2 regions of the Comamonas sp. B-9 genome follow, and region 1 is predicted to be linked to the other one. Evidence: predicted binding sites of a transcription regulator. Region 1 holds the regulator's gene; the other holds the start of a gene.
What was found. The regulator FNR, encoded in region 1, switches genes on or off when oxygen is low (the NO sensors DNR and NnrR bind a similar motif). The targets are predictions, from matches to a motif close to TTGATNNNNATCAA.
Positions count from the first base shown of each region.

Region 2: the regulator FNR is predicted to act here: its motif matches at 2,007-2,020, upstream of H928_RS0111920 (OmpW family protein).

Region 1 covers NZ_KE148585.1:7,577-10,968, forward strand. The annotation lists gene hemN (oxygen-independent coproporphyrinogen III oxidase) at 1-1,013, opposite strand, end outside; gene fnr (fumarate/nitrate reduction transcriptional regulator Fnr) at 1,164-1,886, shown strand; gene H928_RS0113935 (universal stress protein) at 2,042-2,485, shown strand; gene H928_RS0113940 (malonyl-CoA synthase) at 2,596-3,392, opposite strand, start outside.
Region 2 covers NZ_KE148567.1:2,944-6,335, forward strand. The annotation lists gene mntP (manganese efflux pump MntP) at 1-449, shown strand, start outside; gene H928_RS0111915 (DUF808 domain-containing protein) at 893-1,894, shown strand; gene H928_RS0111920 (OmpW family protein) at 2,182-2,793, shown strand; gene H928_RS0111925 (O-acetylhomoserine aminocarboxypropyltransferase/cysteine synthase family protein) at 2,910-3,392, opposite strand, start outside.

The DNA.
Region 1 (3,392 bases):
GTCGCGCCAATGCGGCCGATGGCCGACACGCCCAGCGCCAGCAGATCGCAATCGGGCTGGGTGCTGTAGCCCTGAAAGTTGCGGTGCAGGCGCCCTTGGCGCTTGGCCACCGCCAAGGCATCGTCGGGCAAGGCGAAATGGTCCATGCCCACATACACATAACCGGCGCCTTCCAGCGCGGCCAGGGCCTGGGCCAGCATGGCCAGCTTGTCGGCCGGGCTGGGCAGGTCCTGCGCCTGGATGCGGCGCTGGGGCTTGAAGCGCTCGGGCAGGTGCGCATAGGCGTAGAGCGCAATGCGGTCGGGCCGCAGCGCATTGACCTGCTCCATCGTGCGCACAAAGCTGGCCGGGCTTTGCTGGGGTAGACCATAGATCAGATCGATATTGATAGATTCAAAGCCGATCTCACGCGCCTGCTCGACCAAGGCAAACACCTGGTCGGCGGGCTGCTCGCGGTGCACGGCCTTTTGCACCAGCGGGTCAAAATCCTGCACGCCAAAGCTCAGCCGGTTAAAGCCCAGCTGGTAGAGGTGCTGGAGGCGCTCGCGGCTCACGGTGCGCGGGTCCACCTCGATCGAGTACTCGCCACCGGGCTGCAGATGAAAACGCTGCTTGACCATGTCCATCAGGCGGCTGAGGCCGGCATCGGTCAAAAACGTGGGCGAGCCGCCGCCCAGGTGCAGCTGGCTGATGGTGGGGCGGGCACTGACATGGGCCAGCTGCAGGTCCAGCTCACGCTCGAGGTAGTCCAGGTACTCGTCGGCCCGCTCGGCATGCTTGGTGATGATCTTGTTGCAGGCGCAGTAGTAGCACAGCGAGGCGCAGAACGGCACATGCACATACAAGGACAGCGGAGCGAGCCTGCCAGCCAGGCCGGTGCCGCGTTGCGCCAGCGCCTGCTTGTACTCATTCGCAGCAAAGGCTTCAACAAATCGGTCTGCGGTAGGATACGAGGTGTAACGGGGGCCGGGAACATCAAAACGGCGCAGCAGGTCGGGGGTCAGGGAAATCATGTGGCTTCTTCCTAGCGGACACCCAATGTGCCCCAAGCTCTGCCACGCGTCCTTGATGTACATCAAGAACCCATTTGGCGCCTGCACGCACAATAGGCGCATACGAGGAACGCCGTTCCTACATGAATATTTGTTCACGGGTATTGATACATGACATCCAACTCCATCAAAGTGGTGTGCTCCAACTGCAATTTGCGCGAGCTGTGCATGCCCGTGGGACTGTCGGCCGAACAAATGGAGCGCATCGACGAGATCGTCGCCACCCGCCGCAAGATCAAGCGCGGCAGCGCGCTGTTCCGCAACGGTGAGACCTTCACCTCCCTCTATGCGATTCGCACCGGCTTTTTCAAGACCAGCATCGCCACCGAAGACGGGCGCGACCAGGTCACCGGCTTTCAGATGGCGGGCGAGATCATCGGGCTTGACGGCATCGTCAACGACCGCCATTCCTGCGACGCGATTGCGCTGGAAGACGCCGAAGTCTGCGTGATGCCCTACTCCTCGCTCGAAGACCTGTCGCGCGAAGTGACCGCCTTGCAGCACCATGTGCACAAGGTCATGAGCCGCGAGATCGTGCGCGAGCATGGCGTCATGCTGCTGCTGGGCAGCATGCGCGCCGAAGAGCGCCTGGCCGCCTTCTTGCTGAACCTGGTGCAGCGCCTGCATGCCCGGGGCTTTTCGCAGCATGAGCTGATCCTGCGCATGACACGCGAGGAAATCGGCAGCTACCTGGGCCTCAAGCTCGAGACCGTCAGCCGCACCTTCTCCAAGTTTGCCGAGGAGAACATCATCGAGGTCAAGCAGCGCCATGTGCGCATTCTGGACACCGACAAGCTCCAGGGCCTGATCAACACCCAGGCCTGCTCGGCCTAAGCTAAGCAGCTATTCCAAGTCGCCGCGTCAGCGGATACAAACGCGGTCTGATCCGACATCCGCTCAAGCCGCAAGCGGCGATGCTCTGTGTTGAAGCCACGGCAAGGCTGCGCAACAGCGGCTCTGCCCTACGTCTGACCTGAAAGGAGCCTGCCATGTACCAACATATCCTGCTTGCCACCGATGGCTCTGAGCTGTCTGAGAAGGCCGTCCGCCACGCCCTCGCGCTGGCCAAGCTGAGCCACGCCACGGTCACCGCCGTCAACATCTCGCCCAACTACCCGCGCAGCTACTTCGAGGGCAGCACCATGCAAAACCCCGATGACATTGCGCGCATCGAGGACGGCTGGGAACGCGCCGCCCAGGGCATTGTCGACAAGGTGGTGGCCGAAGGCGCTGCCACCGGCGTGCCCATCAAGACCCTGGTGATCAAGTCCGACATGATTGCCGAGGCGCTGCTGGAGACGGCGAAAAAGGAAAACTGCGACCTGATCGTCATGGCATCGCACGGCTACCGGGGCTTGAAGCGCCTGCTGCTGGGCAGCGAAACCCAGCATGTGCTGACCCATGCGACGATACCGGTGCTGGTGCTGCGCTGATCGCCACCTAAGCGCATCCGCCCAATAGCAAACCCTCGCCTGCGGCAGCTTCTTGGCTGCCACAGCGCGAGGGTTTTGTCATGGCGGCGCAGGCCGCCATCATGGGCGCATCAGCCCTTGAACAGGCCCTGGTACTGGTCGCGCAGCAGGTTCTTTTGCACCTTGCCCATGGTGTTGCGTGGCAGCTCGCCCACGACAAAGCAGCGCTTGGGAATCTTGAAGTTGGCCAGCTGCTTTTTCAAAGTCGCAATGATGCCCTCGGCATCGAGCTGCTGGCCCGCCTTGGCAATGACCACGGCCACGCCCACTTCGCCAAAATCGGGGTGTGGCACGCCGACCAGCGCGCTTTCGGCCACGCCCGGCAGTTCGTTGATGAAGCCCTCGATCTCGGCCGGGTAGACGTTGTAGCCGCCGGAGATGATCAGGTCCTTGCTGCGGCCGACGATGGTCACATAGCCACGCGCATCAATCTTGCCCACGTCACCGGTCTTGAACCAGCCGTCGGCCGTGAACTCCTGCGCGGTCTTCTCGGGCATGCGCCAGTAGCCGCTGAACACATTGGGGCCTTGCACCTGGATATGACCGATCTCGTCGGCGCCCAGCGCCTGGCCGTCATCGCCCTGCACCCGCACGCCCACACCCGGCAGCGCAAAGCCCACCGTGCCGCCCCGGCGCTCATCCTGGCCGCCATGGCGGGCATCGGCCTGGTAGGGGTTGGAGACCAGCATGATGGTCTCGCTCATGCCATAGCGCTCCAAAATCGTGTGGCCGGTACGGGTCTGCCAGTCGCGGAAGGTCTCGATCAGCAACGGCGCCGAGCCGGAGATGAACAAACGCATGTGCTGGGCCGCCGCCTTGGTCAGGCCCGGCTCGGCCAGCAGGCGCACATACAGGGTCGGCACGCCCA
Region 2 (3,392 bases), on a different contig from region 1:
TGATCTTTGGTGTCATTGAAGCCATCACGCCGCTGGTGGGCTGGGCGCTGGGCTATGCCGCGGCCGATTATGTGAAGGCCTGGGACCACTGGATTGCTTTTGTGCTGCTCTTGGTGCTGGGCGGCCGCATGGTGCTGGGTGCCTTTCAAAGCGCCGATGAGCCCGAGATGAGCCGGCCCGCGCGCCATGGCTTCTGGCTGCTGGTGGCCACCGGCTTTGCCACCAGCATCGACGCGATGGCGGTAGGCGTGGGCCTGGCATTTCTGGATGTGAACATCACCGTCGTTGCGCTCAGCATTGGTTTTGCCACCTTTGCGATGGTGACCTTGGGCGTGATGGTGGGGCGCTTGCTGGGCAGCATCACCGGCCGCTGGGCGGAGGCGGTGGGCGGTGTGGTGCTGATTGCCATTGGCTCGCTGATTCTGTACGAGCACATGGTGGCCGTATAAAAACCAAAGCCGTCTGCTGGCATGGCAGAGGGCTTGGCTGCGTTTTGCGCTGTAGGAGCGTTGCTACAGGCAAAACAAAGCCCCGCAGAGCGGGGCTAAAGTGAGAGAGATCAGTGGGCTTGCAATCGCTGCGGGTGCCGGGTTTTTAGTTCTGGCTCAACCGCTTGCAGGCTGCGCTGGTATCAGAAGCGGGCAGGAGCACGCTTACGGTCACGTTCGTCTTCAGGCCAAATAGCAAACACTTCAGTCATTTCAGTCCTTTCACCTTTCTGGTGTAGATGGGTGTACAACGGGCCGCGCGCTGAAGTTGTTGACAAGGCCTGCATAAAGTTTTGTGAACAAGCTCCAACAAAACGTAGAAATCACCGTTTTATAGGGTCTGACACGGCATTGCACCGCGAAATCGCTATGATTTGCCACCGAATTTGGATTGGGAGTGCGTAATGGCTGGTGCTGGTTTGTTGATGTTGCTCGATGATATTGCGACCTTGCTCGACGATGTGGCGCTGATGACCAAGACGGCGGCGGGCAAGAGCACGGCCATCCTGGACGATGTGGCCACGCAGACCAAGGTGGCGGTGCAAAAGACCGCGGGGGTGCTGGGCGATGACCTGGCGCTGAACGCCGAGCAGGTGACCGGCGTCAAGGCCAACCGGGAGTTGCCGGTGGTCTGGGCGGTGGCCAAGGGATCGCTCAAAAACAAAGTCATCTTGGTGCCGGCAGCGCTTTTGATCAGTGCTTTTGCGCCTTGGTTGATCACGCCGCTGTTGATGCTTGGCGGCGCTTTTCTGTGTTTTGAAGGGGTGGAGAAGGTGCTGAGCCTGTTCCACAAGCCCGGCAAACAGGCGCCCCATGATGCCGTCAAGGAGTCCGAGCAGGCTGCGCAGATGGGCGTGGCGCCATCATCCGTGAAGGCTGCCAGCGAGAAAAACATGGACCCTGTGGCCTATGAAAAAGCCAAGGTGGCGGGTGCGGTGCGTACCGATTTCATTCTGTCTGCAGAAATCATCGCCATCGCGCTGGGTACTGTGGCCAGCAAGCCGCTGTGGGAGCAGTTTGCAGTGCTGGTGGCCGTGGCGCTGGCGATCACCGTGTTTGTCTATGGCCTGGTCGCCGGTATTGTGCGCATGGACGATGTGGGCATGTGGCTGATGCGCAAGACCAGTGCCGCTGCCAAGGCTTTTGGCCGGGGCCTGATTGCGTTTACGCCCTGGCTGATGCGTGGCCTGTCGATTGTCGGAACGGCTGCGATGTTCATGGTGGGCGGCAGCCTGCTGGTGCATGGCATTGGCCCGATCGAGCACTGGTTGGAGAGTACCGTAGCCCCGATGGGTGGCGTGGTGGCACTGCTGGCCCCAACGCTGGTGCATGTGGCTGTTGGTGCAGCCATTGGTGGCCTGGTGGTGCTGGCGGTGGAGGCCTGGCACAAGCTGCGCGGGCACTGATCGCAAGCAGCAGCGCATGGCTGCTGGCCGCGCCCCTCGGGCGCGGCCAGCAAGAAGCAGAAGGCGGCATCGCAACAGCGGGCCGCCTTTTTTCATCGCTTGTTTTGTCTCGTTGATCTGGGTCAGGGCCGTACAGCCCGCTAAAGCAGAAGATGCAGGCATGGACAGCAGAAAAAGCTCTGCCGCCTTCAGATACGGCGCTTGGCGCGGGTGGGGGCATGCAGATGCGGCCTGGGTTCAGCTACTTTTCAATCCATGCGAGCAAGATCGCAGCGAGGGCAATGACGATGAAAAAAATGATGTTGGCAGCGGCAGCTGTATGTGCAATGGCGTCGGGCGCGGCGATGGCGCAAGAGGCGCAAAGCCCCTGGCAAGTGCGTGTGCGCGCCGTGCATCTGGACAGCGCCAACAAGGACTCCACCGGCCTGGGTCTGTCGATCAATGACAAGACGATTCCCGAAGTGGATGTGACCTACTTCTTCACACCCAATATCGCGGCCGAGCTGGTGCTGACCTATCCGCAAAAGCACGACCTGCGCTCGGACGGCGCCAAGATCGGCACGCTCAAGCACCTGCCGCCCAGCCTGCTCGCGCAGTACCACTTCACCAATATGGGCGCCTTCAAGCCCTACCTGGGCGCTGGTGTGAACTACACGCGCTTCTCGAACGTGAACTTTGCACCCGCCGTCGAGGCCGCGCTCGATCCATCGATCAAGAAGAACAGCTTTGGCCCGGCGCTGCAGATCGGCTTTGACTACATGCTCGATAAGCACTGGTCGATCAACGTCGACGTGAAGAAGGTCTACATCAAGACCGACGTGCGCTCGGCCGGCACCAAGGTGGGCACCTTCAAGGTGGATCCTTGGTTGCTGGGTGTCGGTGTGGGCTACCGTTTCTAAAAGGGGTCTACAACCCGCTCCTGGTGGTTCAGGAGCCAAAGAGCACTGTGATTGAGCCGCTTATTGCAAGCGGCTCTTTTTTATGAAAGCGGCTCTTTTTTATGCGCGACGGCCCCTCAGACCTGGGCCAGCGCCTGCTCCAGATCGGCCAGCAGGTCATCGACATGCTCGATGCCGACCGAGAGGCGCACCATGCCTTCGCTCACGCCGGCTTTCTCCAGCTCTGCGCTGTCCAATTGGCGGTGCGTGGTCGAAGCCGGGTGCGTCGCCAGCGATTTGGCATCGCCAATATTGACCAGGCGGGTGAACAGCTGCAGCGCATCCAGAAAGCGGGCACCGGCAGCGCGCCCTTCGCCATCGGCGGCGTTGAGGCTGAAGGACAGAATGCCCGAGGCACGACCGCCCGACTGCTTTTGCAAGGTGGCATGGTCCGGGTGGTCGGGCAGGCCGGCATAGCGCACCCAGGCCACCTTGGGGTGCTTTTGCAGCGTCTCGGCAATCTTTTGCGTGTTCTCGCAGATGCGGTCCATGCGCAGCGCCAGGGTCTCGATGCCTTGCAGGATCTGGAAGGCGTTCTGCGGCGAAATGGCCGCGCCCAT